Regions from separate parts of the Paenibacillus sp. FSL K6-2441 genome, predicted to be linked through region 2. Evidence: riboswitches for the same ligand, from Rfam matches in the RefSeq annotation. Region 2 holds a riboswitch; each other region holds the start of a gene.

What was found. A riboswitch is a leader RNA that binds a small molecule or an ion and turns the genes downstream of it on or off. The one in region 2 is predicted to bind cyclic di-AMP.
Region 1: linked by a shared signal. The riboswitch ahead of NSQ80_RS00145 (3D domain-containing protein) and the one ahead of NSQ80_RS05910 (KamA family radical SAM protein) in region 2 are both predicted to bind cyclic di-AMP.
Region 3: linked by a shared signal. The riboswitch ahead of NSQ80_RS01855 (APC family permease) and the one ahead of NSQ80_RS05910 (KamA family radical SAM protein) in region 2 are both predicted to bind cyclic di-AMP.
Region 4: linked by a shared signal. The riboswitch ahead of NSQ80_RS10740 (3D domain-containing protein) and the one ahead of NSQ80_RS05910 (KamA family radical SAM protein) in region 2 are both predicted to bind cyclic di-AMP.

Annotation. Positions count from the first base shown of each region.
Region 1 is NZ_CP150174.1:29,913-35,012, reverse strand. Features, by position in the region: gene rsmA (16S rRNA (adenine(1518)-N(6)/adenine(1519)-N(6))-dimethyltransferase RsmA) at 1-630, opposite strand, end outside; gene rnmV (ribonuclease M5) at 636-1,181, opposite strand; gene NSQ80_RS00145 (3D domain-containing protein) at 1,346-2,482, opposite strand; cyclic di-AMP (ydaO/yuaA leader) riboswitch at 2,929-3,141, opposite strand; gene NSQ80_RS00140 (TatD family hydrolase) at 3,339-4,112, opposite strand; gene NSQ80_RS00135 (HD domain-containing protein) at 4,129-5,100, opposite strand, start outside.
Region 2 is NZ_CP150174.1:1,375,494-1,380,593, forward strand. Features, by position in the region: gene cobS (adenosylcobinamide-GDP ribazoletransferase) at 1-141, shown strand, start outside; gene NSQ80_RS05900 (hypothetical protein) at 316-525, shown strand; gene NSQ80_RS05905 (cobyric acid synthase) at 581-2,164, shown strand; cyclic di-AMP (ydaO/yuaA leader) riboswitch at 2,188-2,330, shown strand; gene NSQ80_RS05910 (KamA family radical SAM protein) at 2,492-3,661, shown strand; gene NSQ80_RS05915 (HAMP domain-containing methyl-accepting chemotaxis protein) at 3,726-5,100, opposite strand, start outside.
Region 3 is NZ_CP150174.1:425,878-430,977, reverse strand. Features, by position in the region: gene NSQ80_RS01860 (fructose-specific PTS transporter subunit EIIC) at 1-1,032, shown strand, start outside; gene NSQ80_RS01855 (APC family permease) at 1,081-2,898, opposite strand; cyclic di-AMP (ydaO/yuaA leader) riboswitch at 3,056-3,236, opposite strand; gene NSQ80_RS01850 (beta-eliminating lyase-related protein) at 3,476-4,591, opposite strand; gene ltrA (group II intron reverse transcriptase/maturase) at 5,052-5,100, opposite strand, start outside.
Region 4 is NZ_CP150174.1:2,366,647-2,371,746, forward strand. Features, by position in the region: gene NSQ80_RS10730 (dihydroorotate dehydrogenase electron transfer subunit) at 1-467, opposite strand, end outside; gene NSQ80_RS10735 (polysaccharide deacetylase family protein) at 656-1,489, shown strand; gene NSQ80_RS10740 (3D domain-containing protein) at 1,583-2,209, opposite strand; cyclic di-AMP (ydaO/yuaA leader) riboswitch at 2,284-2,452, opposite strand; gene NSQ80_RS10745 (amino acid ABC transporter ATP-binding protein) at 2,627-3,349, opposite strand; gene NSQ80_RS10750 (amino acid ABC transporter permease) at 3,336-3,998, opposite strand; gene NSQ80_RS10755 (transporter substrate-binding domain-containing protein) at 4,093-4,944, opposite strand.

The DNA of each region.
Region 1 (5,100 bases), 1.3 Mb from region 2:
TAAGCGAATCACTGCGGACTCTACATTCGGCTGTGGAATAAACACGCTGTGCGGCACCGTGCAGATCATCTCCGGGGTGCTGTAGTACTGCACGGCGATGCTAAGGCTGCCGTAGTCCTTGCCGCCGGGAGTGGCAGCCATGCGCTCGGCCACTTCCTTCTGGATCATGACGACGATATGTTTCAGCGGCAGTTTCTCTTCCAGAAGCTTCATCATGATGGGAGTCGTCACGTAATACGGCAGATTGGCGACGACACTGACGCCGCTCACCCCGCTGAATTCCGCAGCAAATAAAGCCTTTAGGTCCAGCTTCAACACATCGCCATGGATCACATGGACGTGCGGGTAGGGCTCCAGCACCTCCTGCAGAATCGGAAGCAGCCGCTGGTCAATCTCCACCGCTGCCACCTTGCCTGCCTCCTGCGCCAGCTTCTCCGTTAAGGCGCCGATGCCCGGCCCGATTTCCAGTGCGCCCTGGGTCTTGTCCAATTCGGCGGCGGCAACAATTTTACCGAGGATGTTCTGGTCGATCAGAAAGTTTTGCCCCAGACTTTTTTTGAACGAAAAACCGTGCCGCTGAATGATCTCCTTCGTCCGGCGCGGTGTGGATACGTCTTCCCTTATGCTCATGGTTCTTAAACTCCTTTGCTTTCCAACTCGGCTAACGCAGCTGCAAACTCCTCGCGGCTGATGCGGAACACGGTTAACCGTTTGTAGAGCTGCTTTCCGTTACAATATCCGATACCCAACAGCTCGCCCAGCGCTTTTCGCCGCGCCGCAGCTTGCGGGTGTACGATTAACCCTGCGTTAATCAAGTCTTCCCAGGTGATTGCGGCCTCTACTCCCGGCGCTTCGCTGCGCACCCGGGACAACGCGGTGCGGATCGCCTCCGGCGAGGCATTCTCCACCCCGATGTCGCCTTTCTTCGTAGCTTCGACCTCAGGCAGGAAAGCGTGCTTGCAGCCCGGCACCCGCGCTGCCACGATTTTACGAATCCGCTCCCCGGCATGGTCGGGGTCCGTAAAAATAATCACGCCCCGGCGTTCCTGCGCCAAAGCGATTTTCTTTAGCACGGCTTCGCCTATCGCCGAACCCCCCGTCTCAATCGTATCCGCCTCTACGGCTCGTTTAATGGCCACGGTGTCATCTCGGCCCTCCACCACGATGACCTCTTTGATCATGGATCTGTCTTCCTTCCTGTTCTTGCTTGTCTCCACCAGAATAACAAAAAGAAGAGGATCATATCATCCTCTTCTAATCCACTGTCCTTCTAATCCACTGTCTTATTCATCATCCTAATACTATCTCATTCCCTCCGCATTGTAAAACGAAAGAGAACGAGATCTTAGTTCAATTCCGGCTTCGTCGGACCGATTACGTATACGGTGCGGCCCTTCTTGCGGCCGAATTTCTTAGCATCCTTCAGACTATCAAAATAGACGTCCATCTTATTTCCATCGATGGCTCCACCCGTATCCTCTGCCTTACGGAAGCCGACTCCTTCGATGTATACCCACCAACCAAGCGGAACGACGTCTTTATCAACGGCAATCGTTCTGCCTTCCGTCACGCGGGTACCCGAAGCCGTACGGGTGCCTATCCCGTCTTCTTCCGCCGAATACGCGGTTAACGTAACATTTTTCAGGATCTTTTTATATTTGAATGAGACGCCACCTTTGGTCGTCGTCCCGCTGATGTTCACCGTATTTCCCTTACGGCTTATGCTGGCCGACAGGACCTCGGTAGGTTTCTTCGTGCCGACTGCGATCACCTTCGGCTGAGGGTCCTTGGAGACCTCTTTGCCGAGCCAACGCTTCGCCACGAATTTTCCGTCTTCGTAGGTTTTCTCAATGTTGTGAATGACCAGACCTTCGGTACCTTCTTGAATGACCTTCGTGGTACCTTTTAGCAGCTTGTCGTCCGACGTTTTGACCACGCTAAAGGGCACAGTCTCCTTGCTCTGCACCGTTTGCTTGCTGACCCGAACGACCTTGACATTCAGGTTCTCGGTAACTTTACTGTCCAATGCCGGGGTCACCTTGTCGTCTTCATCCAAAGTGATGCCGAGCTCGGACAATACGCCCTCTACTTTGCTTTGCGTCGTGAAGTGGACTTTCGTATTGCCGTCCGCGGTCACATTGACCGGCTTCGCGCGTACTATGACAATGCGGTCACCGTTCTTCAGCGAGCTTTCCAGCGGGAGGGATACTGAATCCTTCGCACTGAGCTTAATCGATTGTTCCTCCAGCAGATGAGCTACACTGGATTGGGTTGTCTCCACAGACTGGACATTCCCGTCCACAATCAGGGATACTTCCTTCTGTGCCTGGCTATACAGCCAGATTAGGATGATGATGATTCCCGCGATGGCCAGAACGCCGACGAACGCTATCTGACGTAAATTCTCATGCTTCCATCGCATTGCGTAAGACATGCTGGATGAGCGTGATTCATGGGTCTCCTCTTTGCGGAAAATGCCCATTTCTTCCGTCCTCCTTCATAGTCCCGCCGTCTAGGTCGATGCATGATAACGATTGACGCGACTACAGTTACTTTTTACAAAACGCCTAAGGTAGTCAAAAAGTCATCTTTTGATCACGAAGCAGGTCAAGAAGTGAATTCGGCATCGAATCTTGAATTCAGCCGGGCCTTCCGTTGCTCACGTACCCCCATGTACGCTGCGCTACTCAGTCCCAAGCTTCATCCAACCTTCTCGGTGCTGAAAAACCTGACTTTTTGAACACTGATCTTAAATTTAATCCTAAGCGTTTTGCATCCTTGACCAGTCTCTCCTGCTTGTCGTCACCTCCTGTTTTCCAACAGTATGACGACCCTATTACTTTTATTCAAAACAAAAGAAGCCGGGAGAAAGAGTTAGAGGAACTCCTTCGTGGCTTCTTGAATGTCTTGGGTGTAATAGCTGCACGAGTGACCTCTCTTATTCGCTTACGAGGTTAGCTGTCGGGTTCGGGCGAAAGAGAGCCGCCCTTTCTCAGTACATTCGCTCATGGCGCAATGACCTTGAATTCACCCCATAGACCCTGGAAAGAAATCGAATACGAACGCATACAGGCTATCGCCAACTGCAATCCGTATTGGTTCCCCCGTTCTCCGTCATAGGAGATTCAGCGAGACTGGTTCATGGAACCAAGCATCGTACGGTTCAAAACGAACCGAATCGATACTGAAAAGATTCTATCCTGTTTCGATGCAGGTTGTAAAGGACGAATCAACCACGTTTTTTTAAAAAAATGGTTAAAAAAATGTAATGACCTTGTTTTTGAGGGTTAAAAAGCATTAATCTTTCCGAAATCCTCTTTATTTCATCCGTTTTGCTCTCAAATACTCGGGATTCCAAATCGTTCCAATGCGTTTCGGGTGGTAATTTCCGCGATTTCCTCAAAAGTGACCCCTTTGAGCTCGGCTGCCATTTCTGCAACCAAGCGGACATGAGCGGACTCATTCCGTTTACCACGATATGGATGCGGCGTTAAATAAGGGGAATCCGTTTCGATCAGCAATCGATCCATCGGCGTCTTGGCCAACACTTCTTTTGGCTGTTTTGCATTTTTAAACGTAATCGGCCCGCCAAACGACAAATGAAATCCCAAATCTAGACACATTTTGGCAATTTCCCAACTGCCGGAGAAAGAGTGCATCACGCCTCCAACTTCATTGGCTTTCTCTTCCCGAAGGATGCGTACCACGTCTTCGTGAGCGTCCCGATTATGAATGGAAATCGGCATGCCCAAGCTGCGAGCCAGTCCAATTTGCTCACGAAAAACCTTATGTTGAACGTCCTTAGGTGACGTATCCCAATAATAATCCAGCCCAATTTCTCCGATGGCGACGACCTTCTCATGCTTGCACAATTCTGCAATCCAGTCCAAATCGCCCTCTTGCATTGTAATCGCGTCTTGCGGATGCCAGCCGACAGCGGCATAAATGAAGTCATAGGTCTCTGCCAACTTCATGGTCGAAGGGATCGTCTCGCGGTTAAATCCGATGTTAATCATCCGCGTAACCCCTTGTTCCACGGCGCGCGCGATCACTTCCTCGCGGTCCTCGTCAAATTGGGGAGCATCCAAATGCGTATGCGTATCAAATAACATAAACCTTGTCATCCTCCTAATTCCGTTGCTCGAAAATGCGGGCTACCGGGCGGGGCAGCCGATCTATCACAGCACACAATTTATTATCCGGATAGTACAAATGCGTCTTCCCTCGGTGCAAGCCGCTGATCGACCGCACGATATCCGATACTTCTGAAATTTCCCGGAGCCGTTCCTGCCGGTCCAACAGCAAAATTTGCTTCTGTCGAACCCCATCGTCCGGACGGAACACATCATACGGCAGATCGGTCGGAAAATCAATTTCCATGTCGTATTCAGGTTGTAGGCCCACTTGTCTAAAAGCGTTCCGAATCTCCTCCAGCATTTCCAGTTCCGGCGTGTCCAATTCTACATATTTATACAATTTGCGATTTAAAAACCGGGAACATAAATCGCTTAATCGCTCATCCTTTTCCCGCGTCCACTGCATGAAAGCCGTTTGCATCAACGCTTCGTCCAGCTGCAAATAATCGGCAACGCCGATATCCCCTTGAAATAAAAATGGCAGCGGATGCGGCAAGAAGTTAAAGGAATGCCCGCTCCGGTATAATTCCTTCGCCCGTCGCAAAATTTGCCGGAGAATGATCTCCGAGCTCCGCGTCACCGGGTGGAAATAGACCTGCCAATACATCTGATACCGCGACATCAAATAGTCTTCCACCGCATGCATCCCCGATTCTTTGACAACAACCCGCCCTTGAAAAGGTCGAAGCATCCGCAGAATTCGGTCCATGTCAATCGTCCCGTAGTTTACGCCGGTAAAATAAGCATCTCGCAGCAAATAATCCATCCGATCCGCATCCAGCGGGCTAGAGACCAAGTTCACCACAATCGGATTTTCGTAATCCTTCCGGATCACCGCAGCCACCTTGTCCGGAAAATCCGGAGAAATCTCGCGCAGGACGTTCCCCACCTCGGTTTCCCCCAAGAGGATTTTGCAGGTCCAATCCTCATGATGCATTTGAAAAGCTTCTTCTATAGAATGGGA
Region 2 (5,100 bases):
ATCGCCTGGGCGGCGGGAACTTGGGCCGCTCGACGAATCAATGCCAAGCTCGGCGGTTTGACCGGCGATACCTACGGGGCGCTGGGCGAAGGGTTGGAAGCTGTCCTGTTGCTGCTTGCAGTGCTGATTTTTGCCCATTGATAACTCGCGGAGCGGAGGTGCTCTTGGGGGAGGGGACCTTCTACGGCGAGCGCTTTTGCATCATTATCCCCTTGAATCAGAACCAAGGAGAAAAGAAGAAGGTTAGAGCTGGACAGATTAATCGAGAATCCTAAGAGAAACAGGTCGACTGTTAAGTAGCGGAGAATCAAAATCGTGCATTATCACCGTATGCTGAATGAAAGGGATAATGGTGGAAAGGTCGAGCGTCATCACCACCACCTGATCGAGAGGGATAATGGTGGAAAGGTCGAGCGTCATCACCACCACCTGATCGAAGGGGATAATGGTGTAAAAGGCCCTGGCAAGATACTACACTGCTGCACGGTTTGGAAAGGAGGGGAACGCGATGGGCGAAAATCATAAGAAGCTTCTGGATCAGGATCAGGAAAAAAGCGCATCAGCATCAGGTGCTGTACTCATGGTTCAAGGGACGGCGTCTGACGTGGGCAAGAGCGTGATCGTGACGGCGCTGTGCCGTATTTTTGCGCAGGATGGGCTTAGACCAGCTCCGTTTAAGTCGCAAAATATGGCTTTGAACTCGTATGTTACAGCGGACGGCCAAGAGATTGGACGGGCCCAAGGCATTCAGGCGGAGGCTTGCGGCATTGCCGCCACCACCGACATGAATCCGGTACTGATCAAGCCAACTGGGGACATGCATTCGCAGATCGTTGTTCATGGGCGTCCTTACCGCCACTTAAGCGCATCTGATTATCGTGAGGAATTTTTGCCTAAAGCCAAGCCGCTGGTGATGGAAGCGCTCAGCCGGCTCCGCGACAAGCATGGCATTGTGGTGATCGAGGGGGCTGGGAGCCCGGCCGAAATCAACCTGAAGCAACGGGATATCGTCAACATGAACTTGGCTGAATGGGCGGATGCTCCCGTGATCTTGGTGGGGGATATTGACCGCGGCGGCGTTTTTGCTTTTCTCGTTGGTACCCTGGAGCTGCTTGAGCCACACGAACGCGCCCGCGTAAAAGGGTTCATTATCAACAAGTTCCGCGGCGATTTGTCTCTATTGCAGCCCGGGCTGGATTGGCTGGAGCAGCGGACCGGAATTCCCGTACTAGGAGTGCTCCCCTTTCTGCCTGATCTGGATATCGAAGCAGAGGATTCCGTTGTCCTGGATACCTATCCTGCCCATCCAGAGCAAGCGCCAAGTAAGGAACTGGACATCGCAGTCATCCGTTACCCGCATATTTCCAACTTCACCGATTTTGATCCGTTGGCCGCCGAACCGGACGTGTCGCTACGTTATGTAAGCAAGCTGTCGGAGCTTGGGCATCCCGATGCGGTGATTTTACCGGGGACCAAGGATACGATCAGCGATCTGGAATTTTTGCGTAGGCAAGGGCTGGCGGAGGCTATTTGCAGCCTGATTGAAGAGGAGACGCGCACCCAGCTGGTCGGAATCTGCGGCGGATATCAAATGCTGGGAGAACAACTGCATGACCCCGAAGGCGTGGAGTCCAATGAACCGAGGTCTGCGTTAGGATTGGGCCTGCTCCCCTTGGCAACAACCTTCCTCCCAGGCAAAAAAACGGTACGGGTGCACGGCTATACGTGCGAGGACCAGCCGATATCGCTGCACTCTAAGAACCGCCGGCTGCCGATCTCAGGCTATGAGATTCATGCCGGCTCGACCCAGCAGCTGCGGGACACTCGTCCCTTATTTATGCTTCGGGTCAATGAGGAGCCAGTACAAGGGTCAGGGACAGCCCCGGAGTTAGAACAGGCTGAGACGCAAACACATCCGGAAGGCGCAGCCCGCGCCGATGGCAGGGTGTTTGGGACGTATCTGCACGGAGTGTTTCATAATGATGCCTGGCGACGTGCTTGGCTGGACGGACTGCGTACGAGCAAAGGGCTCGAACCTTTGAGCGTCACCTTTGTTTCTTCCTCGCGGAAGGAGGAAGCCTTCGATCGGTTAGCGGAGCAGGTTCGCAGGCATTTGCGCATGGATCTCATTTACGACATCGCCGGGATCCAAGGTAAGCTTTGACAAATCGGGTGATGTTAGGGTAGGATAAAAGTACGCTTAATTTTCGATGGGTAAAGTCGAAAAGCGGGGGAACCAATCTTTTGGGGCGAATCGTTGTAGGATTAACGTAGGGAACCATCTTTCCCGAGCCCGTCAGCTAACCTCGTTTGCAGTGGATGGGTCATTTTAATATTATTTCAGTCATCAATTAATGACCCTGTTCTTTGAAGCGGGGTCTTTTTGCGTTCTGCAAGACCTTTGACCCGAGCATTCGGCGGAGTACTCGCATTCACTGCAAGTTTCGAGCTTCTTCTTTACGCATCGCACTATTAAAGGAGGAGAGGATTTATGGCTAGTCCGAAGTACATCACCGATATTGCCAAGGTGAGCCAGTTGTCCGAGCAGGAGCGGCAGGAGTTGAAACCGATTACGGACAAATTCGTTTTTCGGGTGAATGACTACTATTTGAATTTGATCGACTGGAATGATCCAGAGGACCCGATCCGCAAGTTGGTGATCCCCAATACGGGAGAGCTGAAGGAATACGGGCGTTGGGACGCTTCCGACGAAGCGGCGAACTATGTGGTGCCTGGCTGCCAGCATAAATACCGCACGACCGCGCTGCTGATCGTGTCCGAGGTTTGCGGCTCCTATTGCCGGTATTGCTTCCGTAAACGGTTGTTTCGCAACGATGTGAAGGAAGCGATGGCGGATGTCACGCCTGGCATCGAGTATATCGCCCAGCATCCGGAGATCAACAACGTCCTGTTAACCGGCGGTGACAGCTTGATTTTGGCTACAAAGAAACTGCGTTCGATTCTCGAACGGCTAAGAGCCATTGAGCATGTAAAAATCATCCGACTCGGCTCCAAAATTCCTGTTTTTAATCCTATGCGTATTTATGAAGATCCGGAATTGCTGGATCTGATTAGGGAGTTCTCCACTGTAGACCAACGGATTTATGTCATGGCGCATATCAATCATCCGCGCGAAATTACCCCTGAAGCCCAAAGAGGGTTCCAGGCGTTACACGACGCTGGGGCTATCGTGGTTAATCAAACGCCGATTCTCAAAGGCATCAATGATGATGCGGCCGTGCTTGGCGAATTGCTGGACCGCTTATCGTGGGCCGGCGTCACTCCGTACTATTTCTTTATCAATCGTCCCGTTGCCGGAAATGCTGATTTCGTGATCCCGCTGAAACGAGCATATCAACTGGTGGAGGAAGCGAAAGCCCGTACATCGGGGCTTGGCAAACGCGTGCGGTTTTCAATGAGCCATTCTTCGGGAAAAATCGAAATCCTGGCCATTGAAAACGGGCAGGCTTATCTCAAATATCATCAGTCCCGGGACGGTGAATACGGCAAATTTATGATTTTGCCTTGCCCGGATGATGCTACCTGGTTCGACGATCTGCCAGGCAGTGAAGCGTACTGGAAGAAGCCGGAATCGAAGCTGGATACGCAGTCGGATCAGCCAACGGAAGACGCTGCAAGCGCAGTGTCCATTACGGGATAAAACAAAACGTACCCTTCCGCTTCCCCGATCAGGGGAGCGTGAAGGGTACGTTTTGTTTTTAGAGTCAGATCCGGAATTTTGCGATCGACTCCTGCAGCGCCAACGCCTGCTCATGCAGCGAACGAACCGTACGCGCGTGATTTTCCATTTCGCTCAGTTGTTGCTGCGAATAGCTGCTGATTTGCTCCATGTTAGCGAGCGACTTGGCGGTAATATTGGCGGATTCCTCCACCGATGCGGTCACTTCCTCGGTACCGGCGGATACCTCTTGGGTGGATGCTGAGACCGATTGAATCGTCAAGTTCACGTTCTGAATCAGCTTAGTTAATTGTTCAAACGCCTGACCAGCTTGCTTCACCCGTTCTGTTCCGGAGACGATTTCCTCGCTGGCCCGTTGCATAGCGTTGACGGAGTTTTCCGATTCTTCTCGAATACTGAGCAGGTTCTCACCGATTTCCTCCATCGCCTGGCGGGACTGCTCAGCCAGCTTACGGACTTCTTCGGCGACGACAGCAAACCCTTTGCCGTGCTCGCCGGCTCGTGCCGCTTCGATCGCCGCATTCAGTGCCAGAATATTAATTTGCTTCGTAATTTCCGTAATGGTTACGACAACGTTTGAAATTGACTCCGAGCGATCATTCAGCGTGCGGATATGCCCCAGCGTCCGATTAGCCGCATCTTCTACATGCTGCATCTGCGTAACCGCCGTTTGTGCCAAAGTATTCCCGGCACCGGCTTCATCCGCAGCTTGTCCAATCTGTTCGGTGACTTCGGCAGACGAAGCGGCAATGTGCTGTACACCTTGCGAAATTTCTTCCATCGCACGGGCGTTTTCGGCCGCTGCGGACGCAATCGTCATGCTGCCGGCTTCGATTTCCTTCGTCGCTACATTGGAACGGGCGATCAGATCCTCAAACGTCGTAACCGAACGGGACAAGTTCTCTGAGCCGTCGACGACCGCCCGGGACGTTTGCATCACGGCAGCGAACATGTCTTTGAGCTGATGAGTCATCGTTTGGAAGCTCCCGGCTAATTGGGCGATTTCGTCATTTCCTTTCACTTCGATGGTATGGCGGAAGTCCCCGCCAGCCATTTGTTCCGTGACCGTCACGAGCTTTCGGATCGGCTTCGTGATTCGCGTACTAACAAAGTAAGCTGCCGCCATGCCCGCCACAATGACAAGCAAGGTGATGCCGATACAGATGTATAAAATTTGGTCTTTCTTCTTATCGATGAAGGTAGCGTCAAGGCCCACGGCGAGCATCGCTTTGCTGCCGGGAATCGCGATGAAAGCTGTTTTGTGCGAGCCGAATTTGTCGGTATACAACTCACTGATTTGTACCCCGCCATTGGCCGCAGCGGTCATGGCCGGCTGAAGCTCCAGCTTGTCGCCGGGGGTCATCTCCGAGTTCTCATTCGTCGCCAGAACTGTAGCGCCG
Region 3 (5,100 bases), 950 kb from region 2:
TCCTTCGACATGGGCGGTCCGGTTAACAAGGTAGCGTTCATGTTCGGCTCCGCGATGATCGCGGAGGGGAACTATCAAATCATGGGTCCGATCGCCGTTGCGATCTGTATTCCGCCGATCGGTCTGGGCCTGGCAACGTTCTTGTTCAAACGCAAGTTCCATAATGCCGAACGGGAATCCGGCAAAGCCGCCTTTACGATGGGCTTGTTCGGGATCACCGAAGGTGCGATTCCGTTCGCATCGCAAGACCCACTGCGCGTTATTCCCAGCATCATGGTCGGCTCGATGACAGGTTCCGTCATCGCCATGCTGGGCGGCGTCGGCGACCGCGTAGCTCACGGCGGTCCAATCGTTGCCGTACTTGGCGCCGTTGACAATGTCCTCATGTTCTTCGTGGCCGTCATCGCGGGTTCCATCGTTACGGCCTTAATGATCAAATTGCTGAAGAAAGAACAGGTCGAGCCTCAGCTCGCCGAAGCGAGCGCTGCGGACGAGGCGGCTCCAGCCATGGAAACGCCACGTGCGGAGAACGTCCGCCCGGTAAGCGTGCCGGCTGCCGAAGCTCAAAGCACAGTTCGCAAGCTGACGGATATCATCAGTTTGGATCTGATTGAGCCTTCCCTGTCCGCGTCAACACGGGACGGGATCATCGACGAAATGATTGCAAAGCTGAACGCTGAAGGTGTGCTGACCTCCTCTGCTGAGTTCAAGCAGGCGATTCTGAAGCGCGAGCAAGAAAGCTCTACCGGCATCGGCATGAACGTCGCCGTACCGCACGGGAAGTCGGTGGCGGTGCTGAAGCCAAGAGTCGTATTCGGGATCAAGCCGGAAGGCGTGGATTGGAGCAGCGCGGACGGAACGCCCGCTAAGTTGATCTTTATGATCGCTGTCCCTGCCGAAAACAAAGGCAATGAGCATTTAAAAATTCTGCAAATGCTGTCCCGCAAGCTGATGGATGACGCATTCCGCGAACAGCTGCTGCAGGTGAAAACCAAACAGGAAGCTTATCAGCTGCTGGATCAAATTCAATAATTAAACTAAGGTCCCCCGAGCCGTTGCGACGGCTTCGGGGGAATTTGCTTATTTTTGCAAATGATAAGGTACAGTCGCAATGACGATATCTTTCTTGTTAAACAAATAAGCTCTAAGCAACAAGCTCGACTGATTATGCAAAATATTCTGCCACCAGTGCCGAGGAATAAACTGAGGAATCAGGACGGTAATGTGATCGGTCTCCGCCGTTTTCCATTCCACGGTATCAATGAACTTCATCAGCGGCCGGATAATGCTGCGGAAGCTGGAGCGCAGCGTAATGAGCCGAACCCCCGGATTCCATTCCTCCCACTTCTTCTCCATCCGTTCGATGTCCTCATCATCAAATCCGACATACACCGCAACAACGTTATCCGTCAGCGATTTGGCGTAGCTTAACGAGTTCATCACGACACGGGTAACGCCCGCCACCGGCACGACGATCGTGCTGCCCTTTATGCAAGGTTTGTCTTTATCGATGTCAATCCGAAGCTGGTCGGCGATATTGATATAATGTCGATGGATCTGGTAGAAAATAAACATCACGAGCGGCAAGAAGATAAATACGAACCAGACATGTGAAAACTTCGTGATAATGAAGATGAGCGTAATGCCCAGCGTCGTCAGCATGCCAATCGTGTTAATCGTAAGCCGGAACACCCAACCTTGCGGCTTGCGCTTGATCCAGCGCACCATCATCCCCAGTTGGGACAAGGTGAACGGAATAAATACCCCAACGGCATAGAGCGGAATCAGGCTTTCCGTGTCGCCGTGGAATCCAAGAACCAGCAGCGCCGAGGCTACGCCCAGGAAGATAATTCCGTTTGAAAAGCCAAGCCGGTCACCGCGCACCATAAACGCATGCGGCATGTATTTATCTTTGGCGAGCATAAACGCCAGCAGCGGGAAGGCCGAATAAGCCGTATTGGCTGCCAGAAACAGGATTAATGCTGTAATGCCCTGGATCAAGTAGTACAAGATCCCGCGCCCAAAGGTCGATTCAGCGATTTGAGATATTACGGTGGCCTTCGGATCCGGAGCAATTCCGTACCAATAGGCCAGCGCACTAATACCGATAAACATGGTGCAGAGAATGATACCCATCATCACCAGCGTGGTTGCGGCATTCCGCTCCGCCGGCGGCTTGAAGTTCGGAATGGCGTTGGACACCGCCTCAACCCCCGTTAAGGCCGAGCACCCCGAACTGAACGCCTTGAGCAGCAGGAACAAGCTGACGTTGGATACGGCCGTCCCGAACTCCGGTGCGCTGGCATGAATCCCGCCAGTCCAATACTTGTAGAGTCCCGACACAATCAGGACGAAGATGGAGGCCACAAATAGATATACCGGAACCGCCAGCATTGAAGCCGATTCCGTGACCCCACGCAGGTTCATGATGGTCAGTATAGTAATCATCAGGAGGGCGATCAGCACCCGCTGATCATGCAGCATAGGGAATGCGGATGTTATGGCATCTGTACCGGCTGACGAACTTACAGCTACCGTCAGTATATAATCAACAAGCAGCGAGCCGCCGGCCAGCAGTCCGGTTGACCGCCCCAGGTTATCCATCGCTACGATATAGGCCCCGCCCCCAGTCGGATAGGAGAAAATCGTCTGGCGGTACGACAGAATCAGAATCAACAGAAGCCCAAGTACCGCAAACGAGATCGGGATCGAATACCAGAGCGCGGAAAATCCCGCCGCCATCAGGACGATCAAAATCTGCTCCGTACCGTATGCCACGGAGGACAACGCGTCCGACGACAATACGGCCAATGCCTTAAGTTTGCTTAGCTTTTCTCCTTCAATTTCGGTACTTTTCATCGGTCTGCCGATCAGTACCCGCTTCAGTTTGCTTACCATGATGAAATCCTCTTTTCATTCTCAAAATAGCCTTCAATCCTGATCCGCTCGTAGTCCTTTAGGCTTCCCATTCCTGCAGCGAACAACACAAAAAGGCCGCAGGAAAGTTGGACCTTCCCGCAGCCGCTTTAAAAAGTTCAAGCAGATCACTGCGACAATTCCCTCTTTCGGACGCTTACGGAGTTAGCTGACGGATTCGGGCACGAAAGCAGCCCTACGCAGTTTGGCCAAGTTGGCCAAATCAAGCGATTCACCCCGGAAACCCGCCCTTTTGGACGCGTTTCATTGGTTCCCCCGTTTCTTTCTGAAATAAAGAAAGAACTCAGCGATCAGGTATTTTCGCCATATCAAATTGCTACGGATGAATCATACTCCCCGCCTCAAGAAGTGTAAAGATGAGGAAAAGGCGAATGGGTCGGAAAATGGGATCGACCTTGTTCGAGGAAGCGCATACATCATCCTCTTGCATTCATTTTTGAGGGCAGGCTTGAATTATCGAAGCATACATGCAAAAAACACCGTAAGGAGCGACATCCAGTCGCTTCCTACGGTGTTCTGATCTCAAACCGATACAGGTTTAAAACGAGAGTCCTCTCAACTTCTTATCCAGCAGCTCGAACGCCAGCTGCAGCCGATCTTCCGGCACCTCGCTATAGCGATCTCCGATACTGATTTCAAAGGTACTTCCCCCATCTGCCTTCTCCTTGACGAAAGAGGTTAAGCCAACCCCGGTTTCCCGATATACCTCAATCAGCACGGGCTCCAATCGATCCTTGGGAACGTCCGAATGAACATGGAACATGTTGGACACCGGGATCGCCGGGACGGTCTTCATCCGATGACATTGATTAAACAGACTGGAGAGCTCCTGCGCTTGCCGATAATACATCCCCATCTTTCCTATGCGCTGCTCATAGTAGTAATCCGCACTCAGAAAATAAGGATACAAGCTGATGAGATCCCCGCCATGGCGTCTTTTCCACACCTTAGATTCCTTCGTCAGCTCCGGATCCCCTGCCAATATGGCTCCGGCGATTCCGCCGATGCCTTTGTAGAACGAGATATAGACGCTGTCGAACAGGGCGCAAACCTCTGCGGCGGTTTTTTCGTAGTAAGGCAACACTTCGAACAGTCGGGCTCCGTCCAGATGCAGCTTAATGCCCCGCTCCTGGCAGTAGGCGGAAATGGCTTCAAGCTCCGCGAACGGCGGCAGCTGACCGCCGATTTCGCGCTGCGGCAGCTCCAGCAGCAGGCACGAGACATCCTCCGGCAGTTGCCGAACGTCCTCCATCTCAATCAGCCGATCCTTATCCGCCAGGAGAATCGGCTCCAGCCCGTGCAGTTCCTTTAATCCGTCTTCCTCATGAATTTCCAAATGGCATAAAGGATGATAGGCCACACGTTTCGATCCCTTACGGTCGCACCAAATCCGTAAAGCAATTTGCTGCGCCATCGTGCCGCTCGGAAAAAATACAGCCGACTCCTTGCCGAGCACCGCAGCCATTTTCCTTTCGAAGGCTTCCAGCGCTTGTCCTGTACCGTACATGTCGCTGTCTACCCCGCCGCTGATCTCGGCAAAAGCCTGCTTCAGCACCTCTACATTCCGTTTTCCGTGGCCCACCACTTGATAAACCGTCCGGTCAAAGGCCGCCTTCAGTGTCCGCCTATCCAGTACCCCATCATTTCCATACATGCTCCTCGCCGCTCCTCTCCCATGCTGTCTGTCTAGTTTGTATGATCATGCTTATTATAGCGCCATTTGAAGCAGGAATCGATTATCAGTAACGAGTGGATTTGTTACTACTTACTCCACTTTGAAGTTTTCCACTTAGTGAATCATTTCGAGCGAAAACAATGCGCTCTCCTTGATCTCCAGAGCGAACTCGATAGACCAAGAAGAATCCTCTGTGGAAGCCTAATTTTGTCTAGCTACTGAAGAGAACCTAACAGTGAGCAAGGCACGGTTTTTATCTATCTTCATTAGCACTCCAATAGAAGTCGAATCCTCCATTTACAGTATCACTCTCCCTAACTAGAATCGATGACTAACTGAATACTTTTTTACCATTTTTAATCGGGTAGGAGGCTACCCATTAATTAGGCAGCCGACCTCCCACACCACCGTACGTACCGTTCGGTATACGGCGGTTCCATTAGCAATGCGCAGTAACTTGTCGATAATAATCAGAAAAGAAAAGGAAT
Region 4 (5,100 bases), 990 kb from region 2:
AAATCCACTTTCTCTAGAATCGAGCCGCCTACATCCACCGTCACGTTGCCGCGGGACATCGCACGGAACTCCTCTACCAAATAAGGCTCGCGGCTGTAACCGAGATATACGTCTGCCTGCGGTGCTTCCCTAAGCGCATAATAAAACGGAGCGATGCCGATGCCACCGCCTACAAAGGCGGTTCTTCCCTCCAGCGGCGGAAACCCGTTACCAAACGGCCCGTCCAAGGTCAATCGGTCGCCTTGCTTCAGTTCAGATAACCGGGTCGTACCTACCCCCGCAACCCGGATCAAGAAATCCAGCCGATCCTCTTCGAGATCAAAGATACTGATCGGTCGGGACAGTAACGGATAGCGTTCTCCTGCACGCAACATGTAGAATTGCCCCATTTTTCCCGTAAATCGCCCTTGTACGGACAGTTTGAACACCCCTGGTGATATTTCCTCGTTAGCCACTACGATTGCCATATGTTCACCCCACCCCATTTGATTACACTTCATCAAAGGATGCAATTTTTTAGCGGGATCGTCTGTGACATCTCTCACAGCGAATCATGAGAGGAAATCAGCGCAATTTTTCACAATCCATCATGATCTGAAAAAGTTAGGGGATACTAGAGAACATGTACAGTTTTGGGTTGAAGGGGGACTTCAAATTGCTTATTCAGCTTAAGAATGCTCTGGTCTGCTGCATGACCGCTTCTCTGATCATGGTGGGCGGGACGGAATTTTATCCCGTCAAAGCCGCCGCACTGGATCTCGAAAACAGAGGGCCAGAATCTCAGGGGGACCAGGCGGACAAGAAGGCGGCACTCGTGCCCGCAGGTGCCAAGCCGGCAGATCTTGGTGAGCTGCGGCGCAAATATTCAGAAACCTTCATCTTCCGGGGGCCGGAGGTGAAGCAGATTGCACTGACCTTCGATGATGGTCCGGATCCGCGGTTTACGCCGCAAATTTTGGACGTGCTTCACCGGAAAGGGGTCAAAGCCACCTTCTTTGTTGTTGGTGCACGGGCTAAGAAGTTTCCCGGCCTGTTACGGCGGATGCATCACGAAGGCCATCTCATCGGCAATCACTCCTTTAATCATCCGAACTTCCGCAACCGCTCCATTAAGCAGTTCCAGAGCGAGATTTTACGCACGGAGAAAATTATCCAGAACGTCGTTGGATACCGTCCCCAGCTGATTCGGCCGCCTTATGGAGAAATCAAGGAAGAACAGGTTCAATGGGCGAAAAAGAACGGCTACACCCTCGTCAATTGGAATGTGGATTCACAGGATTGGAAAGGGATCGACAAGAACAAAGTGATCTCCAACGTGATGCGCACGGCGGGGCCCGGCTCGATCATCCTTCAGCACTCAGGCGGCGGCGTTGGCTCCGACTTAACCGGCACCATCCAGGCTTTGCCGAAGATCATCGACGCCTTGCAGGCACAGGGGTATCAATTCGTTGATCTTTCCGAGCTGCTGCATACGACCAAATACCGCTGATGTATTGGGAATCTTCTGAAAATCAGGCACTTCGCCAGCAAGCACAAAAAGTCGGCCAGGATACATTCTGACCGACTTTTTTAAACAAGGTGTTTAATTTAATACGTAAAGCGTCACATCTTGGAAACCAAACGATTTCGCATTTGCTGCGCTGCCGGGAATAAAGATATCAATCCGGTTACCCTTGATTGCGCCCCCCTGATCGGTGGCCGTAGCTACAAAAGCCTGATCCGGCAGACCGTCATGGTTGTGGCCGGTCACCAGCACCTTTGTGCCCATCGGAATGACATTCGGATCAACAGCGATGGTACCAAGCTTCAGCGGGTTGCCGAAGTAGTCAACCGCGCCCCATTTTCCATTCTCACTAGCTGATGCCGAATACGCCGATGCTTTCACATTGATCGTTTTCGAGTAAGTAAAGGTTTTCCCCCATGCTTCAACCACGTTCCCGGTAGACATGACCTTGAGCTTGGAAGCGGAAGCAGTTGTCGTAGCTGCGCTCTCCTTCTTCGCCGGAGCAGCGGAAGCAACTCCCGTCGTTTGGGTTTGAACTCCCGGAATGGTGATTTTTAAACCAGCGTAAATATTTTTCGGATTGATGGATGGGTTGGCAGCCATGAGCTTATTCATATCTACGCCATATTTTTTGGCAAGAAGATAAAAAGTATCTCCTTCCACGGCTTTATGTACCGCGTCTGCATGGACGGAAGTCGTCTGCATCGGAATCGTAAGGCTTGCGGCGATCAGCGCCGTTGCTGCAATTTTAGACCAAATACGAGTATTCAAATGAATTGCCCTCCTTTTTACTGCGCCTGCGGAGTTAGTTGTCGGATTCGGGAAAAAGGATCATTCCCGGCGCATCGCTTCGATACGCTTCACCCCAAGAAAACAGTCAGCTAGGCAGCCCCTGTTTTCATCTTTCGTCCCCCGCACCTCAAGTTCAGGTTTCGGCCTACTTAATATATCACAATTTTGTAACCAATAGGTCAGGTAAATCCCACCAAACGGCGGAATTGCTTGATTGGACTGGTTACATTTTTGTGTTCAAAGGTAAAAAGAGTGTAAATTTAGATCGTACGTTCGATCCATCGGAGGACAAAAAACCGCCCGAATGGAAGCTCGGACGGTCCTTAAGATTTATAATACTTTGCTTAAAAAATCCTGCGTACGCTGATGCTTCGGCGCCCCAAACACCTCTTGCGGCGTACCTTGCTCCAGAATGACACCTTGATCCATAAACAGGATGCGGTCGCCAACCTCACGGGCAAATCCCATCTCATGCGTAACGATAACCATCGTCATTCCCCGTTCAGCCAGGTTCTTCATAACGTCAAGCACCTCTCCGACCATTTCCGGGTCCAGGGCCGACGTCGGTTCATCAAACAGCATCACATGCGGCTCCATAGCCAATGCGCGGGCAATCGCAATCCGCTGCTTCTGTCCGCCGGAGAGCTGCGCCGGATAGGCGTCCCGCTTATCCTCCAGTCCAACCGTGCGAAGCAGGTCCATGGCGATCGCTTCCGCTTTGCCTTTATCGAGCTTCTTCACGCGAATCGGCGCGAGCGTAATGTTGTCGATCACGGTCTTGTGCGGGAATAGATTAAAGTGCTGGAACACCATCCCCATTTTCTCGCGGGTTTTATTGATGTCATGTCCCTTGGCGGTGATCGAAGCGCCTTCAAAGGTGATCTCCCCTTCGGTCGGAACCTCTAACAGGTTCAGGCAGCGGAGAAACGTACTTTTCCCCGACCCGCTAGGACCGATGACGACGACAACTTCGCCTTTGGAGATTTCCAGATCGATCCCGCGCAAAATATGGAGTTGGCCGAATTTTTTATGCAAACCTTTAACGGTGATCACTGGTCTTCAACTTCCTTTCGAACACGCCCAAAATCCGAGACAGCGTGAATGTCAGAATAAAGTACATAATGGCGATGATCAAATAAGGCGTCATCCCATCGTACGTAATCGTCACGACGGACTGTGCTTGATAAATCAGCTCGGCCGTACCGATGATCGATACGATCGACGATTCTTTAATGATCGTAATAAACTCGTTGCCAATCGCGGGAAGCACCGATTTGATCGCCTGCGGAATGATGATATGGCGCATAGCCATCCCTTTGGTCATCCCCAAGGAACGGGCCGCTTCCCCTTGTCCCCGATCGACACCTTGAATGCCGGCACGGAAAATTTCCGCCAAATAAGCCGAACTGTTAATGGACAATGTAATCGCACCTGACTGAATCGGGGTGAAATTAATATCAAACATAAATGCGAACCCGTAGTGAATAATCAACAGCTGTACCATCATTGGGGTGCCACGCAGAAATTCAACCCACACATGCCCCAGAAACCGTAGGATCCCCCATGGCGACATGCGCAATAGTGCGATCAACAAACCAAGAAAGAAGCCGCATATCACGCTGATCGCTGCCAAGAGTAGGGTATACTGAACACCGGCCAAGAAGTAACTGCGGTATTCCATAAACATTGAAATTAAGTCCATAACGCCTTCCTTCCTCCTCCTTTACCTTAAACCCTTAAGCAAAAAAACAGAAAATAGCGAAAGCTTCGCTATTTTCTGTGGATGGATATCGTGATTATTTTTCGGCCAGTTCGCTAGCTTCGGCAACGAATTGATCGATGCTGCCTGCGCTAATCAAGCGATCGAGCGTCTTATTCACTTGATCCAACAGCTCTTGGTTGCCTTTCTTAATGCCAATCACGTAGCCTTCATCCTCAGTTACCGGCTTGGCATCGGTGATGACCAGGCCTTTAACGTTCTTAACGAACGATTCTGCGACAGGACCTTCCAAAATAGCAGCATCTACACGGTTGGAGTTCAACTGCATAATGATGTCATTGATTTTAGCCAGCGAGGTTAGTTTGGCATTCGGAATTTCCTTCGCCATTTCTTCTTGAATGGAACCTTGTTGAACGCCGATTTTCGCGCCCTCCAGCGATTCCATTGTGCTGAACTTGTCTTTGTCCGCTTCACGAGTCACCACAGCTTGCTCCGCTTTGTAGTAAATTTGCGACATGTCGATTTGTTCAGCACGTTCTGGAGTTGGGCTGAGTCCAGAAATGACGAGATCCACACGTCCGCTCGACAGCTCGTTCAGCAACGTATCGAATTTCAAGTCTTTAATCTCCAGCTCAGCGCCCAGATCCTTAGCGATTTCCTTAGCGATTTCTACGTCGAAACCAACGATTTCGTCTTCGCCTTTGTCGTTCTTAATGTGGAATTCATACGGCGGGAAGTCCGCACTCATCCCTACGATCAGTTTCTTAGCCGGTTCGGTTTGGTCTCCGCCCGCTTGAGTCTCATTTTGGTTCGCGGCTTGGCCGGCGTTGTTTGCCGCGTTGCCGCTGTTATTTTTTTCCTGACCACAAGCGGCCAGCACCATGGTTACCATCAAGACCGCTATGAATAACATGCCCCATTTTTTCATGCTTTTCTCTCCTATTCTGCTTTACTTATTACACTCGATGATGATTACTGGGCTAATTATAAATCAGAATGCATATATATGCAAAACAATTTTCATGATATACAAAAGTTTTCACAGATCTGCCCTATTGAACCTCGCAAATCCCTATTTATCATA